DNA from 3 places in the Selenomonas sp. oral taxon 149 str. 67H29BP genome. Region 1 is predicted to be linked to each of the others. Evidence: riboswitches for the same ligand, from Rfam matches in the RefSeq annotation. Region 1 holds a riboswitch; each other region holds the start of a gene.

The links. Region 1 has a riboswitch for molybdenum cofactor ahead of HMPREF9166_RS11250 (TonB-dependent receptor). Riboswitches for the same ligand answer to the same signal wherever they lie in the genome.
Region 2: linked by a shared signal. The riboswitch ahead of modA (molybdate ABC transporter substrate-binding protein) and the one ahead of HMPREF9166_RS11250 (TonB-dependent receptor) in region 1 are both predicted to bind molybdenum cofactor.
Region 3: linked by a shared signal. The riboswitch ahead of HMPREF9166_RS07590 (hydrogenase small subunit) and the one ahead of HMPREF9166_RS11250 (TonB-dependent receptor) in region 1 are both predicted to bind molybdenum cofactor.

What each region holds. Positions count from the first base shown of each region.
Region 1 is NZ_GL397087.1:2,389,477-2,397,023, forward strand. Features, by position in the region: gene glgA (glycogen synthase GlgA) at 1-544, shown strand, start outside; gene malQ (4-alpha-glucanotransferase) at 662-4,111, shown strand; molybdenum cofactor riboswitch at 4,175-4,324, shown strand; gene HMPREF9166_RS11250 (TonB-dependent receptor) at 4,645-6,426, shown strand; gene HMPREF9166_RS11255 (Rossmann-like domain-containing protein) at 6,508-7,293, opposite strand; gene HMPREF9166_RS11260 (ABC transporter substrate-binding protein) at 7,373-7,547, shown strand, end outside.
Region 2 is NZ_GL397087.1:1,346,226-1,353,772, reverse strand. Features, by position in the region: gene HMPREF9166_RS06450 (FtsX-like permease family protein) at 1-34, shown strand, start outside; gene HMPREF9166_RS06445 (ABC transporter ATP-binding protein) at 31-711, shown strand; gene HMPREF9166_RS06440 (sulfate/molybdate ABC transporter ATP-binding protein) at 779-1,825, opposite strand; gene modB (molybdate ABC transporter permease subunit) at 1,822-2,493, opposite strand; gene modA (molybdate ABC transporter substrate-binding protein) at 2,493-3,296, opposite strand; molybdenum cofactor riboswitch at 3,290-3,420, opposite strand; gene moaC (cyclic pyranopterin monophosphate synthase MoaC) at 3,433-3,951, opposite strand; gene HMPREF9166_RS06420 (molybdopterin-binding protein) at 4,152-5,180, shown strand; gene glp (gephyrin-like molybdotransferase Glp) at 5,191-6,396, shown strand; gene moaA (GTP 3',8-cyclase MoaA) at 6,538-7,533, shown strand; gene HMPREF9166_RS06405 (MOSC domain-containing protein) at 7,541-7,547, shown strand, end outside.
Region 3 is NZ_GL397087.1:1,593,938-1,601,484, forward strand. Features, by position in the region: gene cybH (Ni/Fe-hydrogenase, b-type cytochrome subunit) at 1-290, opposite strand, end outside; gene HMPREF9166_RS07585 (nickel-dependent hydrogenase large subunit) at 304-2,217, opposite strand; gene HMPREF9166_RS07590 (hydrogenase small subunit) at 2,214-3,302, opposite strand; molybdenum cofactor riboswitch at 3,635-3,781, opposite strand; gene HMPREF9166_RS07595 (hypothetical protein) at 4,171-5,160, opposite strand; gene HMPREF9166_RS07600 (M23 family metallopeptidase) at 5,175-6,095, opposite strand; gene HMPREF9166_RS07605 (DUF4446 family protein) at 6,225-6,746, opposite strand; gene HMPREF9166_RS07610 (ParB/RepB/Spo0J family partition protein) at 6,831-7,547, opposite strand, start outside.

The DNA.
Region 1 (7,547 bases):
GCGACTTGTGCCGAACAAGGGCATCGATCTCATCACGCGCATCATCGACGAGATGCTCGAGCACGAGAATATGCAGTTCGTCCTGCTCGGGACGGGCGAACACGACTATGAGGAGTGGTTTAAGGAGCTTGCGTGGCGGCATCCGACGAAGGCATCGGTCAATATTCGCTTCTCGAATCAGCTGGCACAGCGTATCTATGCTGGCTCGAACATCTTCCTTATGCCGTCAACCTTCGAGCCGTGCGGGCTCGGACAGCTCATCGCCATGCGCTATGGCTCGATCCCTGTCGTGCGTGAGACGGGCGGTCTGAAGGACACCGTCGTCCAGTTCGACCGTTCCGACCCTGACAAGGGCAACGGCTTCCTCTTCTACGAGTACAATGCGCATGAGATGATGTACGCGGTGAAACGCGCGCTTGCCGTCTACGAGAACCTGCGTGAGTGGCGTCAGCTCGTCTATACGGCGATGAAGAGCGACTATAGCTGGACGCGTTCGGCAGGGGAGTACAAGCAGCTCTATGAGCGCCTTCAGAAAAAGAAATAACAGATTTTAGCTGATTTGTAAGAGCTTTTCCACAAAACCGCTGGTGAATTCGTTTGAACGATAATGAACGATTCGCCGGTGGTTTCTGTGTATAAACGATAGGAAAGGAGAGGCACTATGCTGGAATCCTATCAGGTAGAACATAATTCGCAGAACATCTACTTCCGCTCCATCGTCGGCGCGGCAGAGGCGGGGAGCCGGATGCGTCTCGGCCTGCAGCTTCGCACGGGTGAGCCGGTGCGGCAGGTGCTCCTGCGGCTTTGGCAGGATCAGGCGGGGGAGCAGCTCGTCACGCTCGTGTCGCATGATGCGAATGCCGCGCAGCGGTTCTACACGGCGTGGATCGAGCTGCCGGATCACGGCTGCCTTCTCTGGTACTACTTCATCATCACGATGGAGAGCGGCACGTATTTCTACGGGAACAACGCGGAGATGCTCGGCGGCGTCGGCGCGCTCTATCACGAGCAGCCGCCCTCCTATCAGGTGACGATCTACAATCGCGGAGCGCACACACCGGACTGGTTCAAGAACAGTGTCATGTATCAGATCTTCCCCGACCGCTTTGCGCGTGCGGGGGATACCATCGTGCGCAAGAAGGGCGCTGTCATCCGTACGGACTGGACGGACGACCCGATGTATCTCAAGGATCCCGACACGAAGGAGATCGTCGCCTATGACTTCTTCGGCGGAAATCTGCGCGGGGTCATGGAGAAACTCGACTACCTCGAAAAACTTGGCATTTCGTGCATCTACTTCAACCCCGTGTTTGAGTCCGAGAGCAATCATCACTACGATACGGGGGACTATCATCGCATCGACCCCATGCTGGGCGATATCGAGGATTTCCGCCGTCTCGTCGCGGCGGCACGCGAGCGCGGCATCCGCATCATTCTCGACGGCGTATTCAGTCACACGGGGAGCAACAGCATCTACTTCAACCGTCGGAAGCAGTATGATTCGATTGGCGCATATCAGTCGAAGGAATCGCCGTACTACTCGTGGTACCATTTCCGCAATTTCCCGAACGAGTATGACTGCTGGTGGAATTTTGACACCCTGCCGAACGTCAACGAGACGGATCCGTCCTACATGGACTTCATCATCACAGGGGAGGACAGCGTCCTCCATCACTGGATGAACGAGGGGATCGCAGGCTGGCGTCTGGACGTCATCGACGAGCTGCCGCCGACCTTCTCCAAGACCTTCTTTGCCGAGCTCAAGAAGCGCAGCCCCGATGCGGTCATGATCGGTGAGGTCTGGGAGGACGCGTCGAACAAGGTCGCCTACGGCACGCCGCGCGAGTATCTCTCGGGTAACGAGATGGACTCGGCGATGAACTACCCGCTGCGCAGTACAATGCTGGACTTCCTGACAGGGGCGGCAGACGGTGCGCTGACGGTGCGGCGCATGGCGAGCCAGATCGAAAACTACCCGAAGGAAAATCTCTACGCCATGATGAACCTCATCAGCAGTCATGACGTGCAGCGTGCCATCACCATCCTCGGTGATGTCCCATACTACGAGGGCATGCCCGCAATCGAGCAGTCGCGCGTGCGCATGACGCTCGATCAGGCGATGCTCGGTATCCGCCGCCTCATCATGGCGACGCTCTGGCAGATGACCTATCCCGGCGTGCCGAGTGTCTACTACGGCGACGAGATCGGGATGCAGGGGTTCAAGGATCCGTTCAATCGCCGCCCCTACGACTGGGAGCATGGCAATCTCGAGATCCGTGACTGGGTAACACGCTTCATTGCTGTGCGCAACGGGAACGATGCACTGCGCACGGGCGACATCCTGCCTCTCTACGGGGCGGGCGACGTCATCGCCTACGCGCGCACGATCCGTTCGGGCTACGACGTGTTCAATGAGGAGAAGGAGCCCGGCATCTTTGTCGTGGCGTTCAACCGCAGCCGGACGGAGACGCTGACCGTCGATCTCGACGTGAGCGACTTTGCCTGCGGTGTGTTTGAGGACGTCTTTAAGCCCTCGCGCACCTACGAGGTCGAGCGCGGACATCTGCGCGTCCGCATCCCACCGCTCTTCGGACTGCTCCTGCGCGAGCGACAGGAGGAGCAGAGATACGAGCGCAAGGCGGGCATCCTCCTGCATCCGACCTCCCTGCCCTCGAAGTACGGTGTGGGCGACTTCGGCAAGGAGGCGTACCGCTTTGTTGACTTCCTTGCAGATGCGGGGCAAAAGGTTTGGCAGATCCTCCCGCTCAGCCCCGTCGGAAGCAGCTACTCCCCCTATCAGTCCATCTCCGCCTTTGCGGGGAACTTTATGCTCATCGACCCCGAGCCACTGGCTGCGCGCGGCTGGCTGAAGGAGAAAGACCTTTTCCTGCCATACGAGGCGAACTCGGGCTTCATCAACTTTGATCGCGTACGCACGTTCAAGAAGGAGATTCTGGAAAAGGCATTCCGCGCCTTCCGCGCACAGGGGGCGACAGATGCGGATTACCGTGCGTTCTGTGAGAAGGAAGCATACTGGCTTGAGGACTATGCGCTCTTTCACGCGGCGAAGAAGGAGTACGGCGGCGCGGCGTGGACGGAGTGGGATGCAGCGATCAAACGCCGTGACCCTGACGCACTCCGCTCGCTCCGTGAGCGGCAGCGCGATGCGATGGAGCTTGACTACTTCAAGCAGTACGTCTTCCATACACAGTGGAACCGCCTGCACGACTACGCACGCGCGAAGGGAATCGAGATTCTCGGCGATATGCCGATCTTTATCGCGCAGGACAGCGCGGACGTCTGGGCGCATCAGCACCTCTTTGACCTGAACGAGGACGGCACGCCGCACACCGTCGCGGGCGTACCGCCCGACTACTTTGCCGTGAACGGGCAGCTGTGGGGGAACCCGCAGTACAACTGGGACGCCATGGCGGCGGAGAAGTACGCATGGTGGAAACGCCGTTTCCGTAAACTGCGCGAGCAGGTGGACATCATCCGCATCGACCACTTCCGCGGATTCGAGTCCTATTGGTCGGTGGACGGCAAGGCGGAGACCGCGCTTAACGGCACGTGGCTCAAGGGCCCCGGCAAGGCATTCTTCGACGCGATCGAGAGCGACCTCGGCAAACTCAACGTCGTTGCGGAGGATCTCGGCATCATCACGCCCGACGTGGAGCGCCTGCGTGACGACTGCGGCTTCCCCGGGATGCGGATCGTCCAGTTCCTCATTGCAGGGAACAGCTCGGGACGCATCGGCTTCACCGCGCCCGAGAACAGCATCGTCTACACAGGGACGCACGACAACAACACCACCGTCGGCTGGTACAGCCGCGACATCGACGAGGTGCTGCGCGAATCGCTCGCCAACCTCGTGGGGACGACTTCCGACCGCCCGCGGACCATCTGTCAGCGTCTCATCAAGGCGGCGTATGCCTCACGTGCCCGCATGGCGATCATCCCCATGCAGGACATCCTCGGGCTCGACGAGCGCGCACGCATGAACACCCCGGGCACCGTCGGGCTCAACTGGCGCTGGTGTCTCAAGAAGGACTACCTCCTCGAGATCGACCCGCAGAAGCTCAAGGCACTCTGCGTGCGCTATCGGCGGTGAGAATAGGGGACTGTTAGAAACGGATTGACAGGATAAAAGAATTTTAGTAGAATTAAACAGAAAATTACATACGTTTTCCGAGCAAAAATATCCTAAGGGCTTATGCCTATGGTATTGCGCCTGAGCAGATACATGGCTGTGTGTCTGTTCACAGGGCCGTCGCAGAAATGCGGCGACCTTCCCATATTGAAAAGGAGAACGATGAAACAGGATGACTCTGAGTGTGTTCTTGCAGAAACTGTTCTTCGTGCGGTCAGTACGGGGAACAGTCTTTTTTGTGCAGGAATAGGAGAGGTATTCATGAAGCACAGCAGGAAACATTCGACGGTATTTGCAGCAGCGGTCGCGGCAGGATTTGTCTTCCTCCCGCATGCGTATGCAGCGGGTGCGGACTACACGACGGATACGGTCAATGTCGACGCAGACGGCGTCGACAAGTACCTCGTGACGACGAACACAATCACGGAGCAGGAGATCAAGGAGCGCGGCTACGCGACCTCTCCGACATCCTCTCGCAGGTACCGGGGCTCTATATGGCACCTGCGGCAAAGGACAGCAAGATGGTGCGCGTTTGCGGTGCGAGTTCTGACCAGACAAAGGTCTATATCGACGGCATTCCGGCATTCCCACTCAACGGTATTGTATCGCATGCCGCATCTGATCTCTCGACCATCCCGGCGGACAGCATCGCGAAGGTTGAGATCATCAAAGGACCGGGACCGGTGCAGTATGGCACGGACTACAAGGGCGGCGTCATCCTCGTTACGACGAAGGACGGCAGGGGGCCCGGCAAGTTCCGCGTGAGTGTCGCAGGTGGGTCGAATCACACCTTCGACACGAAGCTCGGCTACAGCGGCAGCGATAAGAACATCAGTTATGCCGTCAATCTGTCAAGGCATTATTCTGCGGGCTATCTGGAGAATCAGACAGATAAGAAACTATATTTTGACGGCAAGATTCGGTTCAAGACGAGCAATAAATCCTCATTGACATTGAACGGCTACTACTCCGATATGGACAGAGAAGTTCCGGAGTCTGTTGATCCAGCGACAGGCCAGTATGTTGCGCCACGTGGACCCAGATGGTCGGTGCAGGCAGGAAATAATATAACCCCTAATCATGTAAAGAATAACAATGCGACGGATTGGCACTTTAAGGGGTTCCGTCAATCCAATATTGCCCTGCGGTATGAAAGCAGACCGAATGATATATGGCAGTATGATGTTAAGTATTACCACATGATCGATGAGAACAATCTTTGGGTGCGTAATCTGCTCGCGACGGAGGGAGGTTCTCTTCCGTTCTTTACGCATGGGGCACCGCAGTGGTATCGCAGTGGATGGTTCTTGCGCGGCAACGGCGTCGAGGCGAACGCATCTGTTGCGTATAACAGCAGAAACGTACTGAGTTTTGGTGCGAAGTATATAAAGCTCAGTTGGAATACGGATGAAAACAATACCTCCTACCGCCGTGACGGCAATGATGCACGTAGGAGTTTCTATGTTGAGAATGCATGGAGCCCGAGCAGCAGGACACGCCTGACACTTGGCGTTCGCTATTATGAGGGGGTAAGGCAGGATTATATGGACAATAAATCGACGCCGAAGACAAGCTCCTATGCGCATGCGACAGACCCCGTCTTTAACATCACACATGATGCAACGAAACGCGATACGGTTCGTTTCTCGGCAGGGCGCTCGCATGTGTTCGTCGGTTCCAAAGATGCGGCAGGAAATATCCGTAATGGTTATCCCGTTCCAAAGCCGGAGCGCAACAGCAGCTATGAACTTGGCTGGAAGCATAAATTTAGTCCAAAATCTGACCTCGATGTTTCCTATTTCCGTACAGAGGTGAGGGATCGCCTTACTTTTGTGACTTTTGGGAATGACCGTGTCTTAGGAAATGTCGATAAGACCCATATCCGTGGACTGGAACTTGCCTACCGGCAGACATTCAGCCCGAAGTTCTCGGGATTTGCCAACTATTCGTGGATTCGTGCCGAGGATGAGAGCAAGGGGAGGACAACGATTGCTTCGGGACTCCCGACGCAGATGTTCAACTTTGGTGTAACCTACCGCGAGGGAAAGCTGCGCTCGACGCTCCTTGGACGTGCGATGCGTGCACGTCTGGATACGCTCGGCAGACCGACCAGTGCCGGATACTTTGCAGCGGATCTTGATCTGCGCTATGAGCCTATCGCGGATATGGGTGTATTCCTGCGCGTCAATAATCTCTTTGATACGGATTACCAGTATAGCTGGGGAAGCCCTGCCGATGGAACGAACTTCCTGCTTGGCATGGATATGACCTTCTGATTGTTCAATGAAAAACAGAGTTGCCATACGGATAGCGTACGGCAACTCTGTTGTGTTGTTTGGAATCGCTGATCGGTCTGTTTATCGTCCGCCCGAATGCGGCAGAACGTCCGCCATTTTCCCGCAGCATGCGATGTCGGCCTCATAGCCGAAGTGGACGAGGTCGGCAGCGAGTGCGGCATCCGTCACGGTGAACCCCGAAAGCCCGTCTGCTCCGTAGTCAAAGAGGCACGGGTGCATCGGCACGGACGGGCCGACGATGACGGTCACAGCGTTCGCTGAGAGCTCCAACAGGCGCGGCATGGTCTTGTTCGCGAACGTCGCCCCCGTCATAAAGACGTAGTCCTGCTGCGGCAGGAGGAACTCTGCCGCCTCGGCGGGGTAGTCGCCCCACTCAGGCTGCATCTCGAGGATGGAGAGGTCGCAGATGGACTCCCATCTCTTTTGAAAGTTCGGGAAGTGTCCGATGACAGCAACCTTCTTCCCGCGAATCTGCTCCGTATAGAGGGTGAACGCCTCGAGCTTCTTGCGCTCCTCCGGTGTCGCAGCAGATGCATCGTCACCGTGAAACCCCTGCATTGCCGCCACCTTTGACGGCTGATTGTAGTAGGCGTTGATGGCGGCAGCGGCGATGGCCGCCTCCTGCCCCTGCCACGAGCGGACGTATTCGCCCGCCTCGCGTAGGGAGCAGCCGAGAAAGCTCTCCTTGCGTAGGCGCGGGCGGCTGTAGGCGGGGATCGTCATGCAGACGCCGACCAGATCGCCCGCGCGCACGAATGTCCACGGACGGCTGACGGCGTAGTCCTCGATGTAGATATCGTCAGGCAGACCGTTGATGATCTCATCGTACAGATTCCAATAGTTCAAAAAAATACCTCCATTCGTTGTCTCTGTGTTCATAGGATAGCACAGGGATGCGGAGGTTTCAATGCGAAAGGAGATGCTGATGAAGAAAAGAAATATGCTGCTCGCCCTACTGCTCCTGCTCCTCGTCCTGCTCGTCGGCTGCGGACAGGAAGCAAAGGAGGAGAGTGCACCGGATGCAGAGACATACGCGTTCACGGACTCGGCGGGGCGCACGGTGATGATTCCGAAGCAGATCGACCGCATCGCCCCATCGG
Region 2 (7,547 bases), 1.0 Mb from region 1:
GCCGATCAGCACACTGCTGCGGGAGGATGGATGATGGAACTGCGGGCGGAGAAAATCAGTCAGGATTTCCTGCGCGACAGTGCGCGGGAAGGGTACATTGTCGCTGTGGCGGAGACGGATCTGTGCCTCTCCTCCGGTACGGTGACGGCGGTCATGGGGCGTTCGGGCAGCGGCAAGAGTACGCTGCTGCATATCTTGGGCGGGCTCCTGCCGCCCGTGACGGGGAAGGTGCTCATAGGGGAGACGGATCTCTACGCACTGCCCGAGGATGCGCGTGCGGAGCTGCGCAGCAGTACGCTCGGCATTGTACCGCAGCAGCTGATGTCGCTTCGCGCGCTGACGGTGCGGGAGAATGTCCTCCTCTCGGCGCTTCTCTATGGCAGGGAACAGGACGTATCTGCACATGCGGATGCTCTGATGGAGCGGCTTGGCATCGCACCGCTCGCGCATGTCTGTCCGTCGGAGCTTTCGGGCGGGGAGCTGCGCCGCATGATGATCGCGCGGGCTCTTGCCGGCGTGCCGCAGATTCTGCTCCTTGATGAGCCGACGGGCGACCTCGATGCGGAGAATACACGGCACGTGCTTAATCTCGTGCGCGAGACCGCCGATGCAGGCACGGCAGTCCTCCTCGTCACACATGAGTGCGAGGCAGCATCATATGCGGATATTTGCTATACGATGGCAGAGGGGCGGCTGACGCGCTCTGCGTAGTACAGAAAAACGCCCTTATGGCGCGATGCACCATAAGGGCGTTTTTGTATGCGTTTGTCTGTCTCCCCTAATCCCGCAGCAGCATCAGTGCTTCAGGCGGAAGGCAGATGCGCAGGGCTGCGTTTTCGCTCACACGAAGCGCATCCCATGCGGGCTTGTCCACCTCCCAGCGCACGCGGTGAGCACCATCGGCGAAGCGAAGCATGACGATCATGCTGAAGGTGCTCTCGATGATCTCTGCGATCTGTGCGGTGAAGACGTTCTCGCCGTCTTCCTGCACGGGAACGAAGTAATGTGCGCGGATGGCGATATGGTGCGCATCCGTCACATCGTCTGTGACCGCGAGCGTGATGCCCCAGTCGGTCGCCTCGATGTGTGCCGCGTCGAGGCGGCGGGCGGCAGAGATGTTCTTGCATCCTGTGAGGCGTGCACCTGCACACGTACCGGGACTGCGGAAGAGCTCGTGCCGATCCATCGGGGGCGTGAGCTGTCCGCGGTCGACGGTCGCGATCTCCTGCGCGATGCGGAATGCCTCGTCGCGGTCATGTGTGACGAGGATCGCCGCGATGTTCTGACCCATGAGGATCTCGCGCAGTGCGGTTTCGATCTGCCACTTGAGATGGGTGTCGAGTGCGGAGAGCGGCTCGTCGAGGAGCAGGACATCTGCGCCGCGCGCGAGGATGCGCGCAAAGGCAGCGCGCTGCTGCTGTCCGCCTGAGAGCCCTGCCGGGTAGGCGTTTTCGAGTCCGTCGAGGGAGAAGCGCGCCACGTTCTCGGCAAGGATGCGTTCCTTTTCCTCCTGTGATCCGTCCAGTGCAAAGATGATGTTCTCGCGGACGGTCATATTCGGAAAGAGCGCGTAGTTCTGAAAGAGGTAGCCGACACTGCGCTCCTGCGGCGGGAGGTTGACTCCTGCACTGCTGTCATAGAGCGTGCGGCCGTTGAGGATGATCTGTCCGCGATCCGGCGTCTCAAGCCCCGCGATGCACTTCAGCGTCATGCTCTTGCCGCTGCCCGACGCGCCGAGCAGGGCGAGCGTCGTATTCGTGAGCGTGAAGTTCGCGCAGAGCGTGAAGTCACGCAGGCGTTTTTCGATGTTGACGACGAGGTTCATTCATGCACCTCCCGTTTGAGGTAGAGGTTCATCGCACCGATAAAGAAGAGCGAGAACAGGGAGATGATGACTGCCCAGCGAAAGGCGAGGTCGTAGTCGTTCGCCTGCACCGCCGCATAGATGGCGGTGGACATGGTCTGCGTGCGCCCTGGGATATTGCCCGCGAACATGATGGTCGCACCAAACTCGCCGAGGGCACGGGCAAACGAGAGAACGAGCCCTGCGAGGATGCTGTGCCGTGCATTCGGCAGGATGATGCGCCAAAAGATGCGCCCATTGCTGACGCCGAGCGTCTGCGCCGCATGAATCATGCTGCTGTCGAGTGCCTCGAATGCGCCGCGCGCCGTGCGGTACATAAGCGGAAGACTCACGATGACCGCTGCGATGACCGCCGCACGCCACGTAAAGACAAGCGGCAGGTCGATGGCGAGGAGGGCGCTCCCGATGGCACTGCGCTTTCCGAGAAAGAGCAGGAGGAAGAACCCAACGACGGTCGGCGGCAGGACGAGCGGCAGAGTAATCACAGCATCGGCAATGGTCGCCGCGATATGGCTGCGGATACGCAGCACGCCGTAGGCGAGCCCAATACCGACGAAGAAGGTGAGGACAGTAGCAAGCCCCGCCACCTCAAGGGAGATGATGAGCGGGGAGAATGTTTCGTCTGCCATTATTTGACGGTGAATCCGTATTTCTCAAAGACCTTGGCTGCCTTGTCCGTCTGGAGGAAGGCGAGGAATTCCTTCGCGGCCATCTCGTTCTTGGAGTCCTTCAGCACAGCGGCGGGGTAGACGATGGGCTTATGCGTGTCGGCAGGGGCAACGGCGGCGACCTTCACCTTGTCCGAGATGGCGGCATCCGTCGCATAGACCACGCCGCAGTCCGCATCGCCCGTCTCGACCCATGCGAGCACCTGACGTACGTCGGAGCCGTAGACGGCACGCGCCTTGACCTGGTCGAGGATGCCGAGCTTCGTAAAGACCTCCTCGCTGTACTGTCCGACAGGAACGCCCTTCGGCTCACCGAGAGCGATGTGCGCAACCTGCGGGTCGAGCACTGCCTTGAAGTCGGGAAGGTTCAGCTTGCTGTCCTTTGCCGTGATCAGCACGATGTCGTTGACGAGGAGATCGACGCGCGTACCGTCCGCGAGGAGCTTCTTCTCGTCGAGCGCATTCATCTGCTTCTGTGCGGCGGAGACGAATACGTCGGCGGCTCCGCCGTTCTCGATCGCCTGCTGTAGGGCGCCGCTGCTGCCGAAGTTGTAGACGATATGAACCTCTTTGTTGTTCTCCTCGTACATCGTGGCGAGTTCCTTCATCGCGTCCGTGAGGCTCGCTGCCGCAGAGACCTGCAGCTCGATGGGGCTCTCCTGCGGCGTCTCCATCTTGTTCGCGCTGTTGCCGCCGCCGATGCAGCCGGCGGTGAGAAGAGCCGTGCCCGCCAAGAGGGCGGTGAGTGTCTTTTTGATGTTCATGTGATGTTTCTCCTTTGCAAATGGGAGGTATGTCCGTTTCCCGACATACCCTGTGACGATATGCGTCAGGCAGAGTGCCATAGATGTTTCCTTAGACGTGCTCTGCTCGGAGAGGGTGAGGGCGCTGCCCTCCTTCTCAGCGGACGAATGTGCCGCTCTTGCCGCCGGACTTACGCTCGAGACGAATGTCTGTGATCTCCATGCGCTTGTCGATCGCCTTGCACATGTCGTAGATGGTCAGCAGCGCCGTGCTCACGGCGTGCAGTGCTTCCATCTCCACGCCCGTTTCGCCCGTGACCTTGACCGTCGCCGCAGCATATACCGCATGGTGCGGCACCTCCTCAAGCGTGAAGTCGATGCTGCACTTGGCAAGCGGCAGCGGATGGCAGAGCGGGATCATGTCCGCGGTGCGCTTTGCCGCCATGATGCCGGCGATGCGCGCGACACCGAGGACGTCGCCCTTTTTTGCCGTGCCCGCCGTGATCGCCGCATAGACCGCTTCGCTCACGCAAATCCGTCCGCTCGCGATGGCCTCGCGATGTGTCTTGTTCTTGCCGCTGACATCGACCATGATGGCGGCACCGCCTGCATCGAAATGCGTCAGTCCTGTTTCTGGCATAGATATCCTCCTTTCCTCGTGAAATAATTTTATCATAGCGGAATCAGCGTAGAAAATCAATTGTGTTTCTCTAACATTAAATGAATCTATCTATAATTTAGGAAAACTCATAGAGGTTATTTATTTTTTGTGGTATAATCAATAATAGATATTCATAGTTGAGAATCGTTATACGGGGTGATTGCCTTTGGGGAGGGGCAGCGTATGTGCAGCGCTGCCATAGCAGGGGGAGCAGTATGCGTGAGGTTCGTGTTCAGGATGCGGTGGGGATGGTGCTCTGCCACGACATTACAGAGATTGTGCGCGGGGAACGAAAGGGCGCACGTTTCCATAAGGGGGATATCATCCGCGCGGAGGATATTCCCGTTCTTCTGCGCATTGGCAAAGAGCATATCTTTGTCTGGGAGGACGATCCGAATCTGCTGCATGAGAACGATGCGGCGGCGATCCTGCGTGATGTCTGTCAGAATGAGCACATGGCGGCGAGTGAGCCGAGCGAGGGCAAGATAGAGCTGACCGCGACGACGGCGGGCGTGTTCGAGGTGAACGAGGATGCGCTCAATGCCGTCAACGACATCGAGGATGTGATGATTGCGACGATTGCGCAGCACATGCCTGTCAAGGCGGGGACGAAGCTCGCGGGGATGCGCGTGATCCCGCTCGTCATCGACAAGGCGGTGATGGAGCGGGTGCGTGAGACGGCGGGCACTCAGCCGATGCTGCGGATCCTGCCGTATCAGAAGATGAAGGTCGGCGTGGTGACGACGGGCTCTGAGGTGTTCCATGGGCGCATCAAGGATACGTTCACGCCCGTGATCGACGCCAAGCTGCGTGCCTTCGGCCTGAAGGTGGATGAGCACCGTCTTTCGGATGATGGGACGGAGCACACGCGTGCGGCGATTGAGGAGCTGCTCGACGCGGGGATGGATATGGTGCTCTGCACGGGCGGCATGAGCGTCGACCCCGATGACCGCACGCCGGCGGCGATCAAAGCGACGGGGGCGCGCATCGTGACGTACGGCGCGCCTGTGCTGCCGGGGGCGATGTTCCTGCTCGCCTACTATGAGAAGGATGGGCGGCAGGTGCCGATCATGGGGCTGCCGGGCTGCGTGATGTACTCGCCCGCGACGATCTTTGATATTATTCTGCCGCGTGTCGCGGCGGGCAGCGCGTGGACGCGGCAGGAGATCACGCGCCTTGGGATCGGCGGGCTCTGCATGGGATGCAAGGTTTGCCACTATCCCATTTGCCCGTTCGGAAAGTAAGGAGAATTCCATGCAGGATATCGAACTTGAACAGGCAATCGAGGTACTGCTCGCACATGCAGTACCCGTCGCGGAGACGGAGCGCGTTCCCTTGCTGGAGGCGGTGGGGCGCGTGGCGGCGGAGGATGTGTACGCAGCGTTTGACAATCCGCCGTTTGACCGTTCGCCGCTCGACGGCTATACCTTTGCGTCGGCGAGTACGGCGGACGCCTCGGCAGAGCACCCTGTGCGCCTGTCGGTGATCGGCGAGGAGTGCGCGGGCGATTTTTTCGCCGGCGCAGTCGGCGCGGGCGAGTGTGTCCGCATCATGACGGGCGGCGCGATTCCGAAGGGCTGTGACTGTGTCGTGCGGCAGGAGGATGTGCGTGAGGAGGGGGATGCGATCTTTGTTCCCTTTACGTCGCAGCCGTTCGAGAACTACTGCTATGCGGGCGAGGATATCAAAAAGGGAAATCTGCTCGTGCGCCGGGGACAGCGCATCCATGCGGCGCAGATTGCGGTACTCGCGAGTGAGGGTTATGCTGCGGTATGTGTCCATCGGCGCGTACGCATTGCCGTTGCCAGTACGGGCGACGAACTGATGCAGCCCGGCGAGCCGCTGCGTCCCGGCAAGATCTACAACAGCAATCTCTACCTCCTTGCGGGACGCCTGAAGGAACTCGGCGCAGAGGTGACGGTGGTCGGCTCGGTGCCTGATGATGTGGAACGCGCGGCGGAGGTAATCGCCTCCTATGCGGATCGTGTGGATCTCTTTCTCACGTCGGGCGGCGTCTCCGTGGGCAAGAAGGACATCATGCACGGCGTTGTGCCCGCCCTTGGGGCGGAGCGGCTGTTCTGGCGCGTCTGCATGAAGCCGGGCGCCCCCGCCATTGCCTATACGCGCGGCAGCATGCTCGGCATCGCGCTCTCAGGCAACCCGTTCGCCGCCTATGCGACGTTCGAGCTGATGGCGCGTCCGGCGATTGCACGGCTTGCGGGCGAGACGGATGTGCTCATGCCGCGCCGCCGTGCCGTGCTCGCCGATGCGTTCCCCAAGCCCTGCCACGGACGGCGTTTCCTGCGTGCACGCATGGAGGCGGATGGGCGCGTTTCGCTGCCCGATCAGCATGAGTCCGGCTCGCTCTTTTCGGCGGCAGGCTGCGACGCGTTTGTGGATGTGCCGGCGGGGATGCCGCCGCTCGCGGCAGGGGCGGAAGTGGATGTTGTGATTCTCTGACGAAGCAGTGCTGTGGTGATGTCCTGCAGCAATCCCCCCGCGAAGCAAACGTGCACTTTTCCCGGTTGCTTCGACGCATCAACTTCTGCCTTTCACGTCAACGTATAGGAAAAAGATAGAAAGATAGATAGAAGGTTCATCATGCAGGATCAGTTTCAGCGGAAAATTGAATATCTGCGCGTTTCGGTGACGGACTGCTGCAATCTGCGCTGCCGCTACTGTATGCCGGCGCATGGGGTCAAGAAGCTGCGCCACGCGGATGTGCTCACCTATGAGGAGATCCTGCGCGATGTGCGTGTGCTCGCGGCACTGGGCGTGCGCAAGGTGCGCCTGACAGGCGGTGAGCCGCTCGTGCGGCGTGACATCACACGCCTTGTGCGCGGGCTGAAAGAGATCCCGGGCATCGAGACGGTGGCGCTCACGACAAATGGAGTCCTGCTCGGCACGATGATGGATGAGCTGCTGGATGCCGGCCTCGACGCGGTGAATCTCAGCCTCGATACACTCGACGGCGGGACATTCTTCTCCATCACGCGGCGGCCGATGTTCGGCGCGGTGATGGAGGCACTCACGCGGCTTGCCGAGGAGGAGCGCCTCACGGTCAAGGTGAACTGCGTGCCGATCATGGGCGTAAACGACGAGGAACTCGCCGCGCTTGCCGCGATTGCCCGCACACATCCGATTGATGTGCGTTTTATTGAGCTCATGCCGATTGGCTGTGCGCGCACGGAGAACTATCACGGCGTACCGATGGATGAGGTGCGCGCGCGGCTGAAGGATGCGTTCGGCGCACTCCTGCCCGTGGGGGAGGCGGCACATGAGGGCGCGGTGCCGAAGGGGCCCGCCGCCTATGTGAGGCCTGCCGGTTTTACGGGAACCATTGGCTTTATCGATGCGATGGAGCACAAATTCTGCCATACGTGCAACCGCGTGCGCCTGACGGCGGAGGGCTTCCTGAAGCTCTGCCTCTACAGCAGTGCGGGGCTTGACACGCGTGCACTGCTGCGCGGCGGAATGTCGGATGCACAGCTCGCGGATGCCATTGCCCATGCGGTGTGGCAGAAGCCCGAAGAACATCATTTTGAAATCGATCAGGAGACGCGCGATCACCGCGCTATGTACCAAGTGGGAGGCTAATACGGATATGGGAG
Region 3 (7,547 bases), 800 kb from region 1:
TACTGCTTCTCCCAGAAATGCGGGAAAAGGCGGTCGCCGCGGTTGATGATAAAGCCGTAAACGCGGCCGATGAAGCCCGCGCAGAATGCAAACGCCGCGATGAAGTGGACGTTGCGCGTCACATTCATCAGGAGCGGCGACGCATCCGGCTCCGCATAGAGCATCGCAGGCGGCTTCGTGATGAGGAAGCCCGTGATGAAGAGCACGATGATCGCAATGACCATCAGCCAGTGGAAGATGCGCAGAAAGGGACTAAAGAGATAGTACTCCTTGCGTACTTCTTGTTTCATGCGGTTCGCCCCCTTATTTATCGACGCTGACGCCCGCGTATGGATCGGTCGTCACAACGCGGATCTTCTCCCCCTTCGCGTTGAAGAGGTGGGTCGAGCACGCCATGCACGGGTCGAACGAGCGGACCGCCTTGACGATCTCGAGCGGCTTGTCTGCGACCTTGACGGGCGTATCCATCATCGCGAGCTCGTATGCGCCGTGTCCCTCGGCATCGTCGCGCGGGCAGGCATTCCACGTCGTTGGGACGACCGCCTGATAGTTCGCGATCTTGCCGTCCTTGATGACCGCCCAGTGGCTGAGTGCGCCGCGCGGTGCCTCGTAGAGACCGACGCCCTTTGCCTCCTTCGGCCAGGTCGAGGGATCCCACTTGTCGTTGCTCACCACGCGCGTATCGCCGCTCTTGATGTTTGCGACGAGCTTGTCGAAGAAATACTTGCTGATCTCCGCCTGCAGCTGTGCATCAAGCGCACGCGCCGCCGTGCGTCCGACCGTGGAGGGCAGCCATGCCTCGACGGGGACGTTCAGGACCTTCGTCACGGCATCGATCTGATCGACGATCATCTGCTCTGCCCACGTCAGGTCACCGAGGAGGCCCTGCTTTGCCTTCGTGTAGAGGACGATGTAGCGTGCCAGGGGGCCGACCTCGCAGAGCTTGCCGCGCCATTTCGGCGTCTTGAGCCAGGAGTACTTGCCCTGCTCGTTGAGCGCCTTCCACTCGGTCTTCGTGCCTTCCTTCGGCTCCGTGTAGTGCGGGGTCGTCTCGCCCTCCCACGGATGGAGTGCCTTGTCGTCGCCACCCTTGTACTCGTACCAGCCGTGCTCGACGCTCTCTGCGACGCCGTCGGCATCCGTCAGATCCTTCTCCGTAAAGTCATAGACCTTCGCATTCATGACGCCCGAAGCGAAGTCCTCGACGACGCCGTTGCAGCGCACGAGGAGGTTCTTGAAGAAGTCGCCGTTCGATGCACCCGAGAACGGCTCCTCGGAGAACATGCCGAAGGCGAGCACGCGCTTTTTCGCGAGGCCTCCGCCCGAGGTGTAGCCCTTCTGGACGTAGAGATGTCCGATGGCGAGCACGTCGGGGAGATAGTAGTCGTTCATCATGTGGCGTGCCTGATTGATCGAGCGGTCAACGATCGCGAGGCGCGCTGCATTGATCGGCGCGTTGCCGTCCTCCATCGAGATGGAGCATGGCATGCCGCCAAGCACATAGTGCGGATGCGGGTTCTTTCCGCCGAAGACGACGTGCGGGACGACGAGATCCTTCTGCTTGTCGAGCATCTCGAGGTAGTGCGAGATCGCCATGAGATGCACCTCGGGCGGGAGGAGCTGATAGTCCGGATGATCCCACCACTGCGCGGAGAAGATGCCGAGCTGACCGCTGTCGACGATCTTCTGCACCTTTGCCTTGATCGCGGCGTAATAGGTGGGCGATGCGATCGGGAAGTCGTGCGGGTAGGCATCCGTGTCGAATGCCGCAGGCCCGCGGAACGGCAGGCGATAGGTCTGGAGCACCGTGTTCTGGAGCGCCGCCGTCGCCGCCGGATCCGCCTTCAGTGCCTCGAGCGGGCTGACCCAGTCGAGCGCGTGGAGGTGGTAGAAATGGATGATGTGATCCTGATGCCCGAGGCACGCCGCAATGATGTTGCGGATGTAGTGCGCGTTCTTTGGGATCGTGATGCCGAATGCGTCCTCGACGGCACGCAGACAGCCGAGCGCATGAGAGGATGTGCAGACGCCGCAGATGCGCTGAATGTATGCCCATGCATCGCGCGGATCGCGGTCGTTCATGACGAGCTCAAGGCCGCGCCATGCCGTCCCGGAGGAGATGGCATCCGTGACCTTGCCCGATGCCTCGTCCACCTGCAGCTCAACGCGCAGATGTCCCTCAATACGGGTGATTGGGTCGACAACGACGTGTTTCATTCATGCACCTGCTTTCCCTCTTTTTCGAGCTGCTTCTCATGGCATCTCTTCTGTACAAGGCTCGCGCCCGCGTGCGCCGCAACACCGACTGCCGTTGCGACGGCAAGGCCTGCGCCGACCATGTCGACATCGATGCCGTTGTACTCCGGCAGACGCTTCGAGAACGGCGCCTGATCCCAGAAGTTCGCGTTGCTGCAGCCAATACAGGGTGCGCCCGACTGGATGGGGTACGAGAGTCCCTGATACCAGCGCAGATTGCCGCAGGAGTTGTACGTCTCGGGGCCGCGGCAGCCGAGCTTGTAGAGGCACCAGCCCCCCTTTGCACCCGCGTCGTCAAAGCGCTCGGCAAACATGCCCGCATCGAAGAACGGACGGCGGTAGCAGGTGTCGTGAATGCGGTTGCCGTAGAACTGACGCGGACGTCCCTCGCCGTCAAGCGGCGGCAGTGTGCCGAAGAGCGCAACGTGCATGACGACGCCTGTCATAACCTCGGGAATCGGCGGGCAGCCGGGCACAGCAATATAGGGCTTCGCGCCGATGAGGGAACGGATCCCCCTGGACTCCGTCGGATTCGGCGCAGCCGCCTGGATGCCGCCCGCCGTCGCGCACGTGCCGTAGGCGATGACCGCCTTTGCTCCCTCCGCGGCGTGCTTCAGCGTATGCTCGAAGGAGTGACCGCCCGACATGCAGGTGTAGGCGTGCTCCCCGATGGGAACCGCGCCCTCGACGGCAAGGATGTACTCGCCATGATACTTCTTGATCGTCTCCTCGAGATGTGCCTCGAACGCCTCACCCTCGCCGGCGCAGAGGAGATGGCTGTATTCGAGCGCAATCTCGTTCAGCACGAGATCCGATGCGAGCGGTGCGCCCGAGCGGATGAACGACTCATCGCAGCCCGTGCACTCATGCCCGTGCAGCCAGATCACAACCGGCAGCGGCTTCGCCTCGGCGGCCTCGACGACCTTCGTGAGGTTGTCTGTGCTCAGCCCCATGAGCGACGTGAGGGTCACGCAGCCCTTGAGGAAATTCCGCCGGCTGAAGCCTTTTGCGAGATATGCCTCCCACAAGCTCTCCCTTTTGTTCACATTATGCCTCCTGTCCCTATGGAAGACTGCCGTCATGCCAAACACCCGCATCCATCCCGCCGCGATCGGCACACAGACACCTTTGCGAGCAGAACGACAGGGCGATTGACAACAGAAACTTGCGTCAATACTTCCCACACATCAGATATATAAAGCCAATCCCGCGAAAGCCAGGGCCCTTCCGTACAAAATAATAAAGGAGGAGCCGTCCGACGCACCCGAGGGCACGACAAACAGTCCCTCGTAGCAGACGAATCCAAGGGATATTTTGCACCAAAATATCCCCTCCTCGCCTTTGCGCGGCAATGTTGTCGTTTCCTTTTCAAGGGAGCGTGGTTTTCTGCAGGAAACCGCGTTCGGAAGGGAGGCTCCGGCATTTCTGCCGAAACCCTGTGCACGGCAGGGATCGCTCCCTGCGGCGCAGGCGCAGCATCATAGGCATCGCCCTTAGATGCTTTTGCTCGGAAACCGAGAGATACAATGTACCTCTATACCTATGTAATTAAGAACAGTTTAACAGAGTGAAAACAACCTGTCAATATACGAAAACTATTCTCAGGATATGCTGAAATTATATTGATTTGTTATAGTTATTGCTTATTTATTCGTAGTTGATAAATACTGTATCTGCAGTTAAGGAAGCACTGATAAATTCGGCACAGCCATCTTGACGCATCTTTTCCGCCTGCTTGTCGTTAGCAAATCCTCCACATGGCCCTTGCTATGCGTCCGGTTTGCTGCCTCAATCGGACAAAAATCTACGCCAATCTGAGAGACTGTTTTATCAGCGATTCCTTAATTCGATCAAAAAGGGGCGCATCCCTCTGGCATCGGTGATGATGCACATGGGGAGATGCGTCCCTCGCTGTTATTTCTTTCGGCGCAGTTCCTGCCGTACGGCGTCGCGCTCTTTCTCTGTCATGGTGTTTGCGCGGATCACGGCGCGGTGCCCCTCGCGGCTGCTCTCCGTGATGAGTGCGCTATTCCCGTCGTAGGCGAGGATCTCGTAGGTGCTGATGGCGTCCTTTTTCGGGCTGAGCACGCGCCGCTGCATGGTGTAGCCGAGGTGCTCGTAGTCCGCATTCTTCATCGCCTCGGCAAACTGTGCCCGACCGAGGTTGTTGTAGAGAATGAGCTGCCAGTAGGAGACGGAGCCGTCGGCGTTGCGCTTCATGTGACTGCGGTCAAAGAACCAGCCGCGCCGCTCGTCGCCCTCGATGAAGACCCAGTCGCCGTCCTTCAGCGTGACGGGCTCGATCGCCGTCTCTTTGCCGTACGCCTCGCGCTTTGCCGCTGCGGCTGCGGCATGCTTTTTCTCAGCTTTTTTATCCGCGGCATCTGCCTTCTTTGCAGGCTCTGCGGACACGGCAGAATGCCCTGCGCCGTCCGTCGCTGCGGCGGCTGGCTCCTTTTCCTTCACAGGTTCTTTGACAAGAACGGCTTCGGCCGTCCCTTCCCCATCAGCCGTTTCTTCTGCCGTCTTCGTCTTCGTCTTTGCCTCCGCATCTCTCGCCGAGGCGGCATTGGTCTGCGGTGTCTGCTCTGCTGGAGGGTTCTCTGTGCCGAGCTCATCCATCTCCGCATCGAAGGCATCTTCCTGCGTGCGCTGTTCCGATGCCGCACGGTCCTTTGCCGCGGGCTCCGCCGTGGTCTGCGCCCTGTCTGTCGTCTTTTCCGTATCCACTGTCTCCTGCGCATCCTTTGCGGCAGATGCGGTGCGCTGTTCTGACGCGGCAGCGTCTCCATGAGACTCCTCTGCCGCCATGACGGCATGGATCTCCGTCTCCTTCTCGGCGGCCGTCCCGCTGACGGGGAGGAGGAGGATTCCTGCGGCGAGCAGGCAGGTGATGGATTGCATAGTGTCTCCTTTGCTTACAAATACGAGCTCGGGTTGACGGGCTGTCCGCTGAGGCGCACCTCGTAGTGCAGATGCGGTCCTGTGGAGTGCCCCGTCGAGCCGACATAGGCGATGATCTGTCCACGCCGCACGCGCTGTCCCGGGGTCACCACGACCGCCGAGGCATGTCCGTAGCGTGTCGAGACGCCGCTCCCGTGATCGATGTCGACCATGTTGCCATAGCCGCCCGCGTTCCAGCCCGCGATGGTCACGACGCCGTCCGCCGTCGCAACGATGGGCGTGCCCATCTCGGCGGCGATGTCGATGCCCTGATGGAACTCTGCGCCATTCCAGCGCAGTCCATACCCTGAACTGATGAAGCCGTCCGTCGGCCAGCCTGTCGGGGTGGTAACGGGTGTATCGACCCCCAGAAAGGAGGATGCCCCCGGCACATCCTTCTGCATCATGGCGGCGAGCTGTCCGATGGAGGTGCGGCGCACTGCGGTGCGTTCCTCTAGCATCGTGAGTGCCTCGCCGACCTCATCCGTCGTGAGTGCGTGCGGTGCGCCGCCCGTCGGTGCCGGTGCGACATCTCCTTTCTGTACCGCGCTGTCCGCCTCCGCCGGCGGTGCGCCGACGAGTGCGCGCAGCCCGTCCTCCGTACGCTGAATGGCATCGACCTCCTGCCCAAGCGCGGAGGCCTTTTTCGCGATCTGGAGGATCTGCTCCTGCTGGATGCGGTTCGCCTCGCGCAGCTGTGCCGTCTCCTCCTCCTGGAGGTAGGCATACGTGAGGGTGTAGATGGAGAAAATCGAGCCGACAGCGACGAGTGCCGCCCCCGCGCCCACGCCCACGGCGAGCAGGCGCAGGGCGCGCAGCGAGAGGCGCACGGTGTGCGTCGTGTCCGTTTCCCGATCCACCAGCTGCAGTTTATAGCGTGATTGTTCTTCGCTCAATGCGTCCCCCTCTTCCCATCGAGATGTTCCTGTCCGATCCCTATTTCCCTATTTCCCTATTTCCCTATCCTATCCGAAGAATATGAAAACCTGCTGTGACACAGCAGGTTTTTGTCCGTTGATATCTTCTCAGTACTGGATGGGCAGCGGTTTTGCCATGGCTTCCTTCAGTACGTCCTTTTCCTCGTCGCTCAGCGGGTAGTCCGACGATCCGTTTTTGATCGGTTTGATGTAGCTGCGCGAGTCCTCGCGGGCAAAGATGCTGGAGAAGATCACGCCGTCGTTGTTCGCATCGAGCAGGGCGACGGCATAGCTGAGGTCGCCCCCCATGTCCTCAAAGGCGCGGAACCGCACGGAGGCGACGCGCACGAGCGACTGGCGGATGAACTGTCGGATTAGTTCGTTCTCCTCGAGGATGCGTGCGTTCGTTGCCGCGACCTCCTCCACCGTGCGCACGTGCTGGATCAGCATCCCCTCGAGATCGTCCTTGCTCGAGCCGCGCATCATCGCGCGGTAGCGGCTGCTCATCGTCGAGAGCCGTACCATGACGTAGATGACGAGGATGAGCAGGACGAAGATCAGGAGCAGCGCGGTGAGCAGGAGGGCTGCATCATGTGCTTCGATCGACTTCACTAGATTACTAAAAAACAAGTTCTCTCTTCCCTTCTTTCCTCCGTCCCCCATGGGGCGGAGGCGGATGTGCCCCAGAGGGCGGCAGACGGCACGCCGCACATCCTATACGGTGAATTTCTGCGTGGAGAATGCGCGCAGTGCCGCACGCTTGTCCTCTTTTGCCACGCCGTCTGCCGATACGGTCAGGAGCGACAGCAGTCGCTCCAGATCCTCGGCGGAGAAGTAGCTGATTTCGAGCCGCCCCTTCCCCTCCTCGCGTCCCGTCTGGATGCGTACCTTCGTGCCGAGGCTGCGCGTCAGGCGCTCCTCTGCCTCACGGACGAAGAGGTCTGGCTTTTTCTCTGGCTTTGGCGGCGCTAATTTTTTCAGTGCGTTCGGATCCTTCGCCAGGCGTTTGACGAGCGCCTCGACGCCGCGCGCCGAGAGCTCGTGCTCCTGGATGTACTCTGCCGCCTCACGCTGCAGCGCGGCGGTCTCGAGCGCGAGGAGCGGACGTGCCTGCCCCATGGTGAGAACGCCGTTCGCGATGAATGCCTGCACCTCTTTCGCGAGGCGCAGGAGGCGGACGCTGTTCGCGATTGCCGAGCGGCTGCGTGCGACGCGGCGCGCGAGCTGTTCCTGTGAGAGTTTGAACTCGGTGAGGAGCCGCTGATAGGCGTGTGCCTCCTCGATTGGGTTGAGATCCTCACGCTGGAGGTTCTCGATGAGTGCCATCTCTGCCATCTCCGCGTCGTTCGCCGTGCGGAAAAATGCAGGAACGGTCGTGAGCCCTGCCATCTTGGCGGCGCGCAGACGCCGCTCGCCCGCGATGAGCTCGTA